DNA from 4 places in the Ruegeria sp. YTSC106 genome. Region 2 is predicted to be linked to each of the others. Evidence: riboswitches for the same ligand, from Rfam matches in the RefSeq annotation. Region 2 holds a riboswitch; each other region holds the start of a gene.
The links. Region 2 has a riboswitch for cobalamin ahead of AC2FEB_RS21105 (hypothetical protein). Riboswitches for the same ligand answer to the same signal wherever they lie in the genome.
Positions count from the first base shown of each region.

Region 1: linked by a shared signal. The riboswitch ahead of AC2FEB_RS01055 (DUF1636 family protein) and the one ahead of AC2FEB_RS21105 (hypothetical protein) in region 2 are both predicted to bind cobalamin.
Region 3: linked by a shared signal. The riboswitch ahead of AC2FEB_RS08030 (DUF1636 family protein) and the one ahead of AC2FEB_RS21105 (hypothetical protein) in region 2 are both predicted to bind cobalamin.
Region 4: linked by a shared signal. The riboswitch ahead of AC2FEB_RS21875 (DUF4198 domain-containing protein) and the one ahead of AC2FEB_RS21105 (hypothetical protein) in region 2 are both predicted to bind cobalamin.

Region 1 covers NZ_JBXWMI010000001.1:235,733-239,942, reverse strand. The annotation lists gene AC2FEB_RS01065 (ABC transporter substrate-binding protein) at 1-792, opposite strand, end outside; gene AC2FEB_RS01060 (ABC transporter ATP-binding protein) at 805-1,581, opposite strand; gene AC2FEB_RS01055 (DUF1636 family protein) at 1,578-1,934, opposite strand; cobalamin riboswitch at 2,033-2,227, opposite strand; gene AC2FEB_RS01050 (D-lyxose/D-mannose family sugar isomerase) at 2,332-2,997, opposite strand; gene AC2FEB_RS01045 (carbohydrate kinase family protein) at 3,014-3,940, opposite strand; gene AC2FEB_RS01040 (glucokinase) at 3,981-4,210, opposite strand, start outside.
Region 2 covers NZ_JBXWMI010000021.1:47,189-51,398, forward strand. The annotation lists gene rsgA (ribosome small subunit-dependent GTPase A) at 1-870, shown strand, start outside; gene AC2FEB_RS21100 (alpha/beta hydrolase family protein) at 910-1,830, opposite strand; cobalamin riboswitch at 1,901-2,121, shown strand; gene AC2FEB_RS21105 (hypothetical protein) at 2,213-2,620, shown strand; gene AC2FEB_RS21110 (protein-tyrosine phosphatase family protein) at 2,612-3,124, opposite strand; gene AC2FEB_RS21115 (DNA polymerase III subunit gamma/tau) at 3,296-4,210, shown strand, end outside.
Region 3 covers NZ_JBXWMI010000004.1:292,456-296,665, reverse strand. The annotation lists gene cobN (cobaltochelatase subunit CobN) at 1-459, opposite strand, end outside; gene cobW (cobalamin biosynthesis protein CobW) at 465-1,520, opposite strand; gene AC2FEB_RS08030 (DUF1636 family protein) at 1,522-1,896, opposite strand; cobalamin riboswitch at 1,989-2,195, opposite strand; gene AC2FEB_RS08025 (SLC13 family permease) at 2,422-4,210, opposite strand, start outside.
Region 4 covers NZ_JBXWMI010000025.1:12,568-16,777, forward strand. The annotation lists gene cbiQ (cobalt ECF transporter T component CbiQ) at 1-342, opposite strand, end outside; gene AC2FEB_RS21865 (NikL family nickel/cobalt ECF transporter subunit) at 342-917, opposite strand; gene cbiM (cobalt transporter CbiM) at 914-1,525, opposite strand; gene AC2FEB_RS21875 (DUF4198 domain-containing protein) at 1,532-2,317, opposite strand; cobalamin riboswitch at 2,450-2,648, opposite strand; gene AC2FEB_RS21880 (ROK family transcriptional regulator) at 2,775-3,899, opposite strand; gene AC2FEB_RS21885 (sugar ABC transporter substrate-binding protein) at 4,154-4,210, shown strand, end outside.

The DNA of each region.
Region 1 (4,210 bases), on a different contig from region 2:
GTCCTCTGCGCCGTTGCCGGACTGATAGTCGAGCAGCACCAGAAATTCCGGATTAGCCGCTGCCACGGCTTCCCACGACGTGCGGCCCCAGCTGGTATCCAGATCATGTGTCACGTTTTCGCCACCGGCGGCTGCGATCATTGCATCGGGAATGGCGAACTTGCCGGCAGTAAACGGAGCATCGGCCGGTCCGTCCAGCAGGAACACGCGGGGCTTTGCCAGATCGGCTGTTTTTGCTTCAATGGCGGACAGTTGGTCCTTCCAGTTGGCAACCAGCGCTTCGGCCTCGTCCTCGACCTGCATCACCATGCCCAGACGCAGAACGTCACCAAACAAAAGGTTCATGCTGGCCTCGGGGCGATCCTTGTCCAGATGCACGCAGCTTTCGGTCAGGACCATGGTCTTGATACCAAAGGGTTCCAGGGTGTCGGGCGTAACATCGCCACCGGGTTTCATGCCATAGTACCAACCGGCAAAGAACAGATCGGGCTCGACGGCCACAAGGTTTTCAATGGTCGGGTATTTGGGGGCAAGTTCTGGGATATCGCCACGCTGAGCATCAAAATCGGGGCTTGTTTTGTACCAGCCGGTAATTCCGGTAAGCCCCACGATCTTGTCCTGAAGGCCGAGCGCAAAGGCCATATCCGTCATGTTCATGTCGTGCACGACCAGACGCTCGGGCACCGTTTCAAAAACAAGCGGTTCGCCGCAGTTGTCAACCGTGACGGCCTCCGCTGCTGCGCCACTTGCCAAGCCAGTGAAAACAACCACTGGCCAGAGTTTGTGCATCATTTTTAGCTCCTGTTATGATGACAGTTTTCGTTTTCGGATGTCCAGCGCCGGGATCATGCGGCCTTCGTGCTGAAAGCACAGATAATCCACACCAAATGTGTCACGTACCCGGTCTGTGGTCAGAACTTCGCTGACAGGCCCGAACCCGGTCAGGCGCGTGGCTTTCATCAACGCCACATGGCTGGCGAATTCCGGGATCATGACCAGATCATGGACGATCATGACGACCGTTACCCCCAGGTCAGCGACCAAGGACAGCATGTGCCCCTTGGCATCCGGGTCCAGATGGTTGGTTGGTTCGTCCAGAAACAACAAAGATGGATTCTGGGCCAGTGCGCGAGCGATATGTGCGCGCTGACGTTCACCGCCCGACAGTTGGCTCATCGGTTTGTTTGCGAAATGCGACAGTTCGGTCGTCGTCAGCACCCGTTCAAGATCAGCTTTATGTTGAGCCGTCGATCGTTCCCCCTGAATCGGGATTTGTCCCAGCGCAACATAGTCTTGCAACCGCATCCGTCCATCGGGCGTTTCCTGCTGTCCGACCACAGCAATGGATCGGGCGCGTTGGCGGGCGGACAGAGTGCGAAGGCTTTTGCCTTGAATCCAAACATCACCCAACGCAATCCTTTCGATCCCGCATAGCAGTTTCAGCAGAGTGGTCTTACCGGCACCGTTCGGCCCGGCAATTGCCAGAATTGATCCTTCTTCAAGACGAAAGGACACGTCCTGCAACAGGATATCACCATTGAGAGCGTAGTACTCCAGATCCTCGGCAACCAGAAAACTCATGACGTCCCTCGGGATGGCAAAGCGGGTATTCGCGACAGGGTCTTTGTAAAGAGGGCAGGAGGACGGTTCGAGGCGCTGGTCCAGCCATCGTCGCTGTCGCCGAACTGCGTCGCGAATTCGACCAGGGCAGCCAGGTCGTGTGAAGTCTTAATGTCGCCGAACAGATACTGCGCTTTGCCTGCGGCCTGAAATCCAACGGTCATGGCCCGTTCACAACCTGCCATGCAGGCCACCATTCGGGTTTCAAAACCGTCAGGCAACTGAGCGTCCAGTGCGTCTTGCGCGGCCTCGGCAGGCATCGTCCCCTGACATGTTGAACAGATCAGAACGTAGTGATCAGAATAGCAGGCCATTGCCATCTCCGTCGTTTGCCAGATGCAGACAGAAGGCAAATACCCATATATTACGCAAACGCGCCATCAAGCCTCCTTCGGGGACGCCCCGCCCCGGGTTGGTTTACCATGCGATGGCAGGTCTCCTGACTTGCGGGTCAAGGCTCGGCCCACCTTCCCAACCCTTTCGGATCAGTGGTACAGTGGCGTCGCTCACCGCTTACAGTTGCGGGGGCAGTCACGGACTTGGCGCATCCCTGCGCCGCACCGTATTCCCATTTTCATCCCTTACGGAACCATCCGGCTCAGCTAGTCCGGCTACGCAAGACTTGTCAAGCGGCAGACGATGTGGGGTGGTGGAAGGATATGCGATAGTTGAGCCGACTATCCTGTTCACGCCAGCCCGGACCGAACGGTGTCAATAGTCCGATACAAGCAGGAAATCCGGCTCTGCATCTTCTTCGACCTTTGAGAACCGCGGGATTGGCTCTTCAAACACATTGTCCGTACGGTCGTCATTCACGGTCGAAACCTCGCCAATAAGGCAATCGCCGCGCTCCGCCCAGAAAGCGTGCCAGATGCCGGGCATCAGAGTTACACTTTGCCCCGGCTTCAGCCGCAAGTGCTCTCCGGGTTGCAAGGTTACAGGGCAGGCATCGCTGGGGACCGTCACCGGGTTGTCGCGGTCAACGCCACCGTTTGGATCCGACGCATAGATTTCCAGAATGAGGTTGCCGCCGCCCCGGTTGATGATGTCTTCTGCTTTGACGATATGCCGGTGCATCGGAGAAAGCTGATTGTCTTTCGAGATCAACAGTTTTTCCGCATAGAGCATCCCGCGCCCGGATTTCAGATCCTTCGCCTCACCATTGCGCAGAGTGAACAGAAAAAGTCCAAGTTCGTCGAAACGGCCTTGTGCGTAATCGGTTATGTCCCATCCCAGCCCGCGGTTGCGAATCGTTTCAGCCAGAGGGCTGCGCATTTGCTCTGGCGTCCAATTCGCAAAGGGTGGCAACACGGCACCGAAGGACTGAATAAACGCGTGTGCCTGAGATTTGATACGGTTGATTTCAGATCGTTTCATTGTGCCATTCTAAAGATCAAAGCTCATGCGCCCAAGGCGGTTCCGCCCCGGCTCGGGATACGGTCACTGCGGCCACATCCGCGCCCAGTTCCATAGCCGTTCGCAAGTTTTCCGCAGTCAATCCGCGCAGACCTGATTTGGTCAGATGCCCTGCACGGCTGAGACCGGTCAGGACGCCAGCGTTGAACGTGTCACCTGCGCCGATTGTGTCGACCACTTCAACGGGCTTTACAGGAACTGAGACTTCTGAACCATCTGCCAGGTAACCGTGCGCCCCGTCGCTGCCACGCGTGACGATGACAGCGGTTGGACCCGCCTGCAACAGCAGAGACGCCTTCGCGGCTTCGGATTCGTTACCCGGAATGATCCAGTCCAAGTCCTCGTCCGAAACCTTGACGATATCTGCTCGTGAGATCATGCGGTTCAAACGCGTTCTAAATCGGGTTTGATCCTTGATGAAACCCGGGCGGATATTCGGATCCAGCATCACAGCCCGGTCAGAACCGTGGCGGTCCAGGAGGGCGGCATAAGCATCTGCGGAAGGTTCACAGGCAAGGCTGATACCACCGAGATACAGAGCGGAAACCGCTGGAAGTTGATCGGGCAAGTCTTCGGGCAGCAACATCCGGCCCGCCGTGTTTTCATCAACAAAGCTGTAAGACGCGTGCCCATCAGAAAGCTGTACAAAGGCAAGCGTGGTCGGGCGGTCCGAGATAATCACATGCGTCGTGTCCACATGACTGGCTTTCAGGGCATCGATCAGTTGCTGCCCGAACATATCCGATGACAAACCTGTCAGCATTCCAACCGGCACGCCCAGACGCCCCATCGCAACAGCTGTGTTCAGAACTGCACCACCGGTATGTGGCACAAAACCCAGCGCACCCGACACGGTCGGTTCTGAGATCATATCTATCAGCGCTTCACCACAGCACAGGATCATGTCTTGGTCCTTCTTGGAATAGAGATTTCGGTTAGTCTGGTTACTGTCTCAGCGCGTTCTTGCAGAAGTTGTTTGCGCCGATGATCCCGAACTCTGCCTGTTCAGACACGTAGAGGTTCAGGGAACGGCGCAAATCGCTGAAGCGGCCGCCGCCGTTGAACGCATCCTTGAAGTTGTCACTGAAAAGCCAGCGGTTTTTCTCGGCAACGCCGCCCACAAGGAACACGCCTCCCTCTGGCATCAAGGTGACCGCCAGATCACCCATCAATG
Region 2 (4,210 bases):
CAGTCAACCGGCAGCTATGCCGTTGGCGATTGGGTTCTCACCGACGACGACAAACGCGTGCGCCATTTGCTCGACCGGCGCAGCCTGCTGCACCGACGCGCTGCCGGTTCAGGTGCCGCGACGCAACTGATCGCAGCCAATGTCGATGTGCTGTTCATCGTCAGCTCGTGCAATGCCGATTTCAACCTGCCCCGGCTGGAACGATATCTGGCGCTTGCGCATCAGGCCGGGTGTTACTCGGTCGTTGTTCTGACAAAGGCCGACAAATCAGAGGACCCTGACAGTTTCTCGGGGCAGGTGCAATCACTGGACCCGTTCTTGACGGTTCTGGCGATCAACGCGCTGGACCCAGCAGAAGTTGAAAAGGTTCTGTCCTGGTGCTCCAAAAGCCAAACCGGAGCGCTGGTTGGCTCGTCGGGCGTTGGCAAGACGACACTTGCCAATTCCATGACCGGTCAGGATCTCACCACGTCGGGCATTCGCGAGGATGACGCGCGGGGCCGGCACACAACGACCGCACGCGCACTGCACCAGATGCGCAACGGCGGCTGGTTGATCGATACACCCGGAATGCGCGCGTTGCGCCTGCTGGACGCTCGGGACGGGATCGACGAAGTTTTCTCGGACCTTGCCGAGTTGAGCCGGGACTGCCGTTTTGCGGATTGCCAGCACAACTCCGAGCCCGGATGTGCCGTGCAAACGGCGATCAGTCACGGCACGCTTGATCCGGTGAGACTGGACCGGTGGCGCAAGCTTCGGCGCGAAGATCGGCGCAACTCTGAAACAGTCGCACAGTCCCGCGCGCGGGACAAAGCGTTCGGTAAGATGGTCCGTGGCGTCATGAAGGAAAAGAAACTTCGCAACCGGTGATGGTTGGACGGTGCCCGGCCCGTCCTGCGCCGCGTCTGGTCAAGCGATCAGTCGCGGCCAAACCGCTGCGTTGCGCCGGGCAAATGCTCCGATATGACCAACCTCAGGCAACCCGAAATCGGCGGGGCTGAGCAGGTGACGGTTGGCATCGGGGCCGTAAAGATCCGCAAGCCGCCAAACCGCTTCCGGCGGCACCATCTGGTCGTCCTCGAATGCAAACAAATCCACGGGCACTCCAGTTTCCTCCCAGTGCGCCGCAGGTAAGTCACGCCCGACTTCAGGTACATAGCTTAACGACGCTGTACACCATTTGCGCCACTGCCAATAGACCGATGCCGGCAGGTCCGAGCCAAACCCTATCGCCTTTCCGGGAAGGTAGCCAAGTGCTCGGGCCAAAAGCGGGGCATGGCCGTACCAGAACAACCCTGCCAAACCCCGATAGGGCCACGGATGGTCGCTTAGGGTCACAAGCCCCGAACACACACAGATCATCCGGTCAATCAGATCGATATCCGGTTGTACTGGCCCCAACATCGCGCCGACGGAATGGCCGATGGTCCAGTGTTTCGCATTCGGGTATCGCCGACGCATTTCCGCCCGTGCCGCGGGCATGTCGATCAAGGCCCAATCCGCCATGGTCGCACGCGAATCTTTCAGGCGGCCCGTTAAAGAATACCCATAATCCCTATAGTCATAGGTCAGGCAGGCCATGCCCTTCTCAGCGGCAAGCCATCGTGCGAAATGACGGTAATAATCACGCGGCACACCCGTTGCACTGTTCAGCACGACGACGATTTCGGGCGAAGTTACCGGGCTATACAATCGGGCGGACAGCGTTTTCTGCCCGGACGGAAACCGAAACTCCTCGGTCAATACCGTTTGCTCTGTATCCAACATGATCTCTGGCTTTTCGCTTGGTAAATCCGGTTTCCGAACCTCAACACCCTCGACACTATGCATGAACCAACATCGTATCCAGCATGACCAAGCGTCCGGTCAAAAGATCGGCTTGACTCGGTGCGTGCTCAAACGCTAGCGGTTGTGTGATGGTTTCCGGCCTCCACAAGGGGTCGGGATGAAAAGGGAACACGGTGCGGTAATGTCTGGTCATACAGGCAACAACCAAATCCGCGACTGCCCCCGCAACTGTAAGCGGTAAGCGATGCCAAAACACCACTGGCCCAATGGCCGGGAAGGTCGGCAAAGCAATGACCCGCAAGTCAGGAGACCTGCCATCGGAAACAAAACCGAAACTCGGGCGGGGTGTCCGGGCAGGTCTTGACGGCATCACGCTGTCCCACCTGTCCCAAATATCCTGTCCACCACGCGCGGAGGGCGCAGGATGATCTGGAAGACAAAAACGCATGAATACAGTGCAACAGTATGTCAGCGGACGGGCAAAACCTGCCCCGCTTTGGCGCGGCTGGCGCGCTCGATATCCGAAGCCGTGACACAGGCGACCTTGGCCACAAGTGACGATTTGGAGGTTGAGGGCAGCAGTGAGCTGTCGCATTGCGCCGAAGGATGCCATGCAATTTTCCGCGCGCGATCAGACAGCATTCGTATCTTTTGCGGGACGCAGCCCGAAGCCGCAATTGAGCCCCTGAACGGCTATGCCGACTTGATCTTCGGAAACACGTTCAGTGCGATGCCATCCGGCGTCGTGAAAAACCCACCCTGCGCGATGATCCAGGTTTCCACGATCCGGCCTCGAAAACCCGTTTGCGCGCCCGCGCAGATGTCAATCTGATTCCAGACTGACCCGTGCCTGGGCACGCCGAGAGGCCCAGGCCAGTTGCGCATCCGTTTCGACAGCGCAAGGACGTACCGCCCGCAATCGTTCCAGCGCTGTGTCCGCGCGTTCGCCGCATTCGACCATCAGCCGCAGAACAACCATACCTGACCTGCCACAGCCCCCACGGCAGTGCACCAAAACGCGACCTCCACCTGACAGCGCGTGCCGGGCTGCGGCGCTGACAGACGGCCACGCGTCCTGAATCGCCTGTGTCGGCGCTCCGAAATCTTCGATCGGAAGGTGAACCCATCGGCTGGCGCGGCTTTGAATGTCGCTGCCGAAATCCTTCGCGCCATCCTGAAGCATCTCGACATCCGTTGTCATCGATACAACAAGCCCCGGCTGCCAGGCTGCGATCGTATCCAGATCGCTGAAATAATCCCCGCCACGTCCGGGCATCGAGGTCAGTGCAAGCGTTCCGCCTCCGACTTGCAGGGCGTAGATCACCAGCTGCGACATGAAACGTGTCCTCCCCAAAGAACTCTTTACAAAAATGAGTCATTAAATCTGCTAACGCAGTTTAGTGCGAAAGCGACTCGTTTCTAAATCAAAAATCATCACACCACGCTGTGGACGCGGGCAGCGGTGGCCACTACGCTGTGCCGAAGCACCGAATCCCAACGAGAAGACATGACAGACAGCTCCAGCCCCACCTATCAGGTTCTCGCCCGCAAATATCGCCCGGAAACCTTTGCCGATCTGGTGGGTCAGGATGCCATGGTGCGCACCCTGAAAAACGCGTTCGCGGCCGATCGGATCGCGCAGGCCTTCATCATGACCGGCATTCGCGGCACCGGCAAAACCACGACCGCGAGGATCATCGCCAAGGGCATGAATTGCATCGGTCCGGACGGAACCGGTGGCCCCACAACCGAGCCCTGCGGTCAGTGCGAACACTGTGTCGCCATCATGGAAGGTCGCCATGTCGACGTGATGGAGATGGACGCCGCCAGCCGCACAGGCGTCAACGATATCCGCGAGATCATCGACAGCGTGCGCTATCGCGCCGCCAGCGCGCGCTACAAGATTTATATCATCGACGAGGTTCACATGCTCTCGACCAGTGCTTTCAACGCGCTGCTCAAGACGCTGGAAGAACCGCCCGCGCACGTAAAGTTCATCTTCGCGACCACTGAAATCCGCAAAGTGCCTGTCACAGTACTGTCCCGATGCCAGCGCTTCGACCTGCGCCGGATTGAACCCGAAGACATGATTGGCCTTCTGAGCAAGATCGCCGAAGCGGAAAGCGCCCAGATTGCCGAAGACGCGCTGGCACTGATCACCCGAGCAGCGGAAGGATCGGCCCGGGACGCGACCTCGTTGCTGGATCAGGCGATATCGCACGGGGCTGGCGAGACGACCGCCGATCAGGTCCGTGCAATGCTTGGACTGGCGGACCGTGGCCGCGTTCTGGACCTTATGGATATGATCCTGCGCGGCGACGCCGCGGGCGCACTTACCGAGTTGAGCGGGCAATACGCCGAAGGCGCGGACCCGCTGGCGGTGCTGCGCGACCTGGCCGAGATCACGCACTGGGTGTCCGTC
Region 3 (4,210 bases), on a different contig from region 2:
TGCCGCGACCTCGCCGCCGGTATCGCACAGATGCGCCAGCCGCCGCAGGGTCGAGACGGGCAAGGTGGAATAGTCATCCAACCGCGTATCCTCGCGCCCGTCCGCTGGGAGGACGGCCAGAGCGATGCCTTTGGCCTGCGCCAGTGCCAGAACCTGCTGCAGGCCGTAGGACCAGTAGGGCACGCCACCGATCAGACGGATCAGAATGCCCTTGGCGCCCTCGAGCGTCTGCTCGACATAGGTGTCAACGGACAGCGGGTGTTTCAAAGCTGTCAGATTGGCCAGCCGCAGGGTCGGCATTCGCCCATCCGGTCCGCCACCACGATGCCAGCCCGCCGCGAAAGCACCCAGGTCGCTGTCCGAGAAAGACAGCACCACCAGTTCTGCTGGGCTCTGGCCCAGATCGGTCGGGGTCTCGGTTTCCTCGAGCCCGTGGCTTTCGCGGAAGACGACGTGCATGGGTCTTACTCGGCAGCCTCACGCACACCCACGAGGATTTCGCGGATTTCCGCCTCTTTGATGTCGTCATGCTCGGCGATGACGACCAGACGCGAACGGCGCTCTTCGCCGGGTTCCCACGGACGGTCATACTGGTGACGTACCCGCGCACCCACGGCTTGTACCAACAGACGCATGGGCTTTCCCTGAACGGCGGCATACCCTTTGACCCGCAGGATGTTCAGCTCATTGGCGAGGCGTTCGATTTTGGCCACCAGTTGGGTCGGATCGGCTTGCTCGGGCAACTCGACGATGATGCTTTCGAAATCGTCATGCTCGTGATCATGGTGGCCGTCGTGATGCGAAGGGCGGGCGTCCATGTCATCCTCGGCGGCGGCTTCCAAACCCAACACAACGCGAACGTCCACCGCACCTTCGGCCACTTCGACCACGGGCAGGGGACGCGGCGCCTCGGCGGCGATGATCTCGCGTGCTTTTACCACGCCTTCAGGGCCGGCGAGGTCGGGCTTGGTCAGCAGGATGATGTCGGCGCAGGAGATCTGATCCTCGAACACCTCGGACAGGGGCGTTTCGTGGTCGATCGAGTCATCGGCCATGCGCTGGGCATCCACCGCTTCGACATTGGGCGCGAAGCGACCGGCGGCTACAGCCTCGGCATCGGCTAGGGCGATCACGCCATCCACGGTGATTTTCGAGCGGATGTCGGGCCAGTCAAACGCCTTCAGCAATGGTTTGGGAAGCGCCAGTCCCGAGGTTTCGATCAGGATGTGATCCGGGCGCGGTTCCAGAGCCATCAGGGCCTCGATGGTGGGAATGAAATCATCTGCCACGGTGCAGCAGATGCAGCCATTGGCCAGTTCCATGATGTTTTCCGCCGGGCAATCGGGAATGGCGCAGGATTTCAGGATGTCGCCATCGACGCCTACATCGCCGAACTCGTTGACCACGACAGCAAGGCGCTTGCCCTGCGGGTTCTGCATCAGATGACGCACCAAAGTGGTCTTGCCCGAGCCCAGAAAGCCGGTGATCACTGTGACGGGGAGTTTTTCGAGGTTCGACATGTCAGGCTCCAATCGGGGGAATGCGCGAGGCACAGTTTTTTCGGAAATGTTCGGGGCGTTCGCGCCATTTCACCAAACCATCTTCAGTGGCCAGATACTTGGTCGCACCGTCGACAATGACGTCGACATGATCTGTTTCGCTCAGGTTTTCATAGACGAATGTCCAGCGGCCCGGCCCGCCGCGCAATACGATCGAACAACCTTGATCGCAGTTTGACAGGCATTCTACGGCTTTCAGGGTGACACCGTCGGGCAGGTCAGCCTGTTCCAGGGCCTTGTGCAACAAAGCGCCCGGGCGTTGCGCGTCATCTTCGACAGGCAGGCCGCGACGGCAGGTGGTACAGACCAGCAACTCGACTGGTGTGGTCTCGGTCATGTCTCTCATCCCCCCAAATCCTCTTCGCGGGGGACGGGGTTTCATGCGGGCCACGATTGGTCACGGACCCGACACCGGAACACCCCGCCCGGTTTCAACTTCGGTTGTTGGCAGGTCTCCCGGCTTGCGGATGCCAGAGGAGGGCCTCTGTCGGATGTCCCGCCTTCCCGGCCTTTGGGCCAGTGGCATTGGGCATCCTCTCCGTTCACGGTCGCGGGGGCGGCTGCGTTTGGCGGCATGACCGTTGACGCATTCCCTTTTCATCGGCTGTCACCGACACCAACGAAAGGGACATGCGGCACCGCTGGCCTGCTTGTCAAGCGAGTCGCGCGTAACAATGATGCGGAGGAGTAGAAAGCGACCTGTGGGCGTCGATGGGCGGCATGTCGTGCGGGGTACAGCCTGAGATGAGCCCGGCGACGAACGGTATCTCTGCCAGGGTCGTACACTGTGGTGAGCGGGTGCCTGGACAGAACCTGTCACGATGGTGGGAAAAGACCGCCGAACACCCCGGATCCTCTCGCGCTAGTAAATGACGTTGATCATGAGCAGAGAGACGACCAGAAACAGCACAGTCATGATCCCGCCGGAACGCACGAAATCCATCACCTTGTATCCTGCCGGACCCATAATCAATGCGTTTACCTGATGGGTTGGGATGATGAAGCTGTTCGATGTGGAAATGGCGACGGTCAGTGCAAAAACCGATGGATTCCCACCAGCCGCTATCGCAATCGATACCGCCAAAGGCACCAGCAGGACAGTGGCCCCGACATTTGACATGACCAGAGAAAAAGCAGTCGCCAGAACAGCGATTCCGGTTTGCAGCGACCAGAGCGGCCAGCCGTCCAGAATTATCATGATCTGCTGGGCGATCCACGCAGCCGTGCCTGTGTTCTGTACAGCTTGTCCCAAAGGTATGAGGCAGGCGAGCAGGAATACGGTGTTCCACCCGACCGCGCGGTATGCCTCATCCACGCTGAGCACACGGGTCAACATCATGCCTACCGCTCCGGTAAGAAGGCAGAGCGAAAGCCGGACGTCCGTGAACAGGATCAATGACAGCGAAATGGCGAAAAATGCCAGGGCCCAGCCGACTTTTTGCGGCCTCAGTTCGTCCTGGGGGAAGTCCGTTGTCACAACGACGAAGTCCGGGTCGCGCTTGATCCGCATCAGGTTGTCCCATCTGGTATGCGCCACGAGCATGTCACCGGCCTGAAACTTTTCGAGCCCGATCTGAGTGGATTCGTGATCCTCGGTCTCGACATGGCTCAGCGTCTCTTCGCCGCGGTGAATGGCCAGCAGCGACATGCCATAGGTCTTGCGGAACAAAAGCTCGCGGGGGCATTTGCCGATCAGCTTGCTGTCTGGCGTGACGACCACCTCGGCCACGCCTGCATTGGTGGGGGCGAACTCTTCGACAAAAATGTCCAAATCCGGAAGAACGGTAAGCCCGTATTTCTTGGCGAACGTCTCGACCTCCCAACGGCGGCCGACGATGGCCAGCCGACACGGGGCCGCAATTTCGGCTGTCAAAACCTGAACCATCGAGGTTTTGCCGCGATAGAAGGTGGAAATGATGTACAGGTGGTTTTCGTGGTTGATGTCGGCCAGAATCTCTCCGACCAAGGGGCTGTCCTCGGGCACTACGACTTCGAACACGTCGGCTTTGAGGCCATAGACCCTTTGCAGGTATTCCTGTGTCCCTTGTCCGGTGCCCGTATTGTCAGGCCCTTCAGCCACGGGCAAAACCCAGCGTCCCAACAGCAAAAAGTAACCAATTCCCGTCAGGATCAGAACTGCACCGATCGGTGTGACCGAGAACAGGCTGAAGGGCTCCATTTTCTGAGAGGCCGGCAAACTGTCATTTGCCGTCAGGATCAGATCGTTCAGCAGGATAAGTGGAGACGACCCGACCATCGTCATTGTGCCACCCAAAATGGCGCAGAATCCCATCGGCATCAGCAGGCGTGACAGCGGTATACCTGACCGCGAAGAAATACGGCTGACAACGGGAAGAAACAGAGCAGCGGCGCCGACATTCTGCATGAACGAAGAAATGACGCCAACGGTTCCTGAGATGATTGGAACAACCCTGCCTTCCGATTTGCCACCATATTTGAGGATAACGGCAGCAACCTTGTTCATGATCCCCGTCTTGTCCAGACCAGCACCGACGATCATTACCGCAATGATCGAGATGACGGCATTGGATGCGAAGCCGTCGAACAGAAGGGTTACATCCGCCAGATTTCCCAGCCCGGGCGCGTAGCTGAGCAAGCCTATGAGAACCAGAACCAATATGGCGGAAAGG
Region 4 (4,210 bases), on a different contig from region 2:
TTTCCAGAAGCCTTGCCAGCTTGCCGGGTACCCCCAAAGCGTGAACATCAGATCTCCGGGCATGGAAAAGGGCAGCAGGATCAGCATAAACAGGATGAATCCATCCATCATGGCCATTCGCTTCAACGTCTTTCGCCACGGCAAGCGTGAAATCATCAAAAGCGAAAGAGACACGGTCAACGCCGCGCAAAGCGCAATGAGGGCTGACAGCGCCACGGTAACGACTGCAAAAGCAACTGCCATGACGATCCGCATCCGGGGATCCAGCAGGTTGATCAGACCTTCAGGCCCGTCACCGGCTTCGGCCAGTGTTTTCTCTTGGTGCCCCAGGACGTGTGCCATCAGGCCGCCAGCCTGCGGCGCGCCGCCATGTAAAAGCCCAGACCGAACAGACCAACGATGTACCCGATCCCGCCAAGGATGGTTTGCAGGTCATTCTGTTCGCGATAGGCCGCGATCTCGCGCCTGAGCGGGCGCAACTCGTCACGAACGGCCTTTGCGATAACCTGTCGTTCCTCTTGGCCTAGTGAAGTCGCGGAACCGACAGTCTGGGCCATGGTCGCCGAAGTTGCGCTGTCCGCTTTTTCTGCGACAACACCCATAATCTGCGCGACGTCCTCTGCAGGCATAGTAACCTGGGCCACGTGCCCGGCGCCCAGGTCAGCAAAGAATGTATGCGCCACGGCTGAGTTCGGAGTGTAGATAAAAAACCCGTCTGCATCCGTCACCGTGCGACCCAGCTCTGCCCCATCCGGGCCAGTAACAATGACTTCGGTATCGCTTGCCATATCGCCGCTGGAAAAACCGATCTCACCCTCTATGGCATCACCGGACACAAAAACACCGGCTATGACTTTATGCGCCAGCGCAGGCAAAGGCGCACAGCACAAAGCCAGTGTGATAACCAGATGCTTCATGTGGTCGCTCCTCTGACAAACAGCTCGGGCTTGACTTTGCGCGCCAGCAAAACGGCGAACCCGGTCAAAATCGCTTCGATGGCCATGACAGGTATATGTGCAAAGAAAACAAGCTTGGCAGCGGGCAGGAACTCATCCCCCGACAGTGCCAGTGAAGTCGCGACCATGCCGGTCGTCGCCGCAATGGCAAATGCGCCGCCCAAGCCACCCCAGATCGCACCCTGCAAAGGCGTCCCACGCGCGATCAGACGACCAAACAACAATCCGGCCACCACCGCGGGCAAAGCGATATTGACGGTGTTGATCCCCAACACCGTCAATCCGCCAAAGCCGAAAAAGACCGCCTGCAGCAAAAGCCCGACGAACAAAGCCGGGAATGCGGCCCAGCCAAGCAGCAGTCCAGCCATGCCATTGAGGATCAAATGTACCGATGACGGACCAATGGGTACGTGGATCAACGATGCCACGAAGAAACTGGCTGACAACACTCCGGCAGTGGGGATGCGGTCAAGATCCAGTGACCTGAGGCCCATGGCAATCCCACCCGCAGCGGCGACGGCACCGCCGACCACGACCGGGTTGGAAAGGGCTCCGTCGACGATGTGCATTTGGGTCTACTCCAGATCCCAGGCGCGGATCCAGATGACCGCATCCTGACTAAGTTCTTTACCCTCATGTTCGGTCACTGGACCTGAACCTAGTGCTGCGAAACCCCAGTAACCGGCTTTTGGAACGCCAAACGAAAAGTACCCGTTGTCGTCCGATATGGCGACCACGGCACCACCCGGCATTGGTGACACCTTCGGTGTCGAAGCGGCCGAGCTCTCCATGCCAGGTTCGGCGGCCATGTACTCGATCTCGATCTCAGCACCTGCAACCGGCTGACCATCAGCCATCACACGGCCCGTGAAGGTCGAACCCGCGATGATGTTGGTCGGCTTGTTAAGCGGTATGATCTCGGTCAGCAGACCCACAGGGTTCATCCAGTCGGTCGGCAATGCGTTGCGGTTCAGGAACGCTTTGGTGAACTGCTGGATATAGATGTCTTCGGCTTCCTCATAATAAGGTTGAGGAACCGTCACCAGCACGTAATCGCCCGAACGTTTGACAGGAACACTGCCTTTGAACGCCGCCCCCTCGTTTTCTCCACCGGTGAAGCGGACAGGTTCCAGCGTATCAAGTAAATCAGTTTTTTTGCCGTTGTGGATCACATAGAATTCCTGCGGCTTTTCCATATCCATGACATGACCGTTCTCGAACGGATGCCAGAAGATCAGCTTGACCGGCACATCGCCGGGTTTCTCGATCATGGTGTCGATGGTGTATTCCAAAAGGAAATGCGCATTTGCCATGGCAGGAAGTGCCATCGCGGCAGCGGCTGCACTGAGCAGCTTTTTCATGAACAGTCGTCCTTGTCCCGTCGCGCCAATCCCGGTGCGAAATTCACTTTGACTGCGGGACATCCAACGCCAAATTGCCCTTTCAGGCATCCTGGTCCGACGCACATCCCGTCGCCGATGAGGAGCGCCCCTTATGGGGGCACATGCCCGGCAGGTATCCTGACTTGCGGGTCAAAGCGTCGGACTGGCCTTCCCGGGAAAACCCCAGTGGCGTTTCAGCCCTGCTCGCCGCTTACAGTTGCGGGTGCAGTTGCGGAATTGGGCCTGAGCCCGCACCGCATTCCCTATTGATTCCAGAGCGCACCCCGGAACCGGACATGTCCAGCGGCTTGCCAGACAATCCCAGTCTCCGTCAACGATCAATTGTGATGGCGGTCGAAAAAGTTATGAACCTGGGAAGTCTGGTGTGGTTTGACGTGCTTCGGTAAGCATCAGTGGAAGAAGGGGAAATACACTTCTAGGCTTCTGAAAGATACCTTTCCGACAACGGCAAGCTTGCTGCGCCCAGCGAGCGCGCATCCGGGCCCACGGCCCCCGCCACCACCAAAGGGCGCTCAAGACCGGTCAGGTTAACCTCGGACAGTTTGTTTTCGACCAATTCAACCAAATGCGCCTTGATGTCCGGCGGCATCCAGCCGTCAATCTTTACGCACTCAAAGTCGATTAGACTGCATGATGATACAATCGCATAGGCAATCCCGCTCGCGGTCTTATTCAACCAGTTCTCCAGTTGAGCTTTTGGCACATCCCAATGCTCGGTCGATTCCCATAAAGAATGCGAGGTTGCCCCTGCTGTCGTGATTGCACGCTCGAGCACATAAAGGCTGGCCACGTCAATCAGCGGCTTCACACCGCCAGCGTCATCAGGAACAGGCAAAGGACCGAGCGCGCCTGCATTTCCCCGACCAGAAAAGATCGAGCCATTGAGGACCACCCCGCCGCCAATGAAGAAGCCGACGTAGAAATACAAAAAATCTCTTGGCCCGTCAGCCGGGCCAAAAACCAATTCCGCACCACAGGCCGCTGTCGCGTCATTTTGAAGGAAAATTGGCATATTGCAGCTGAGAGCCAGGTCCGCTTTTAAGTCCGACGCGCGCCACGGGTCCATTTTTTCCTGAGGAACCTGCAAAGCCTTCGCCCAGTCCCACAAGTAAAAGGGCATAGCTATTCCGAGCCCCGCGATCCTGCTTTTGGACTCAGGTGACATGGACGTCATCACTTTCCCAAGGCACTCCCTGGAAAAATCCAAAGTGGCATTCGGCGTTGGATAGTCATAGGTTTGCCTCTCTCGTTGCCGCACATTTCCGACAAAGTCAGTCAAAACCAGTTCGGCACTGCGGCGCCCGACTTTAAGCCCAAAGAAGAACGCACCATCCGGATTAAGGCGCATGGGAACAGAAGGCTGCCCGACTTTCCCGCGAACCGGTTCACCGCGCAGAAGCAACCCATCCTTTTCCAATAGACGCATAATGACGGAAACCGTTTGTGCCGACAGTCCCGTCATGCGCGCGATTTCGGACTTCGCAAGGGCCTGATGGCGCCGGACAAGAGATAACACAAGGCGTTCGTTTCGGGCCCGCATGCCGCTTTGGTTCGTTCCGCGCACCTCTGACCCGTGCGAGCCAATCGAGTTTGTCTGAGATGAATATTCAGGCACGACCACCCCTTTCTTGCTTGAGAATGAGAAAGCCGACCCGCCCTGTCAATAATAAATAAGAGTGAGTTATTTATTGACTCAATATTTGATTCTTGTGATGGTTTCTCATGGGATCAGGTTATTTTTGCCTGATCGCTCTCGTGCCCTCATGGGCATTAGAAAAACTGGGAGGATTATCGATGAAACTTGCAAGACTTGCGGGCGCGACAGCGCTGGCAGCTGCTGCCATGGCTGGC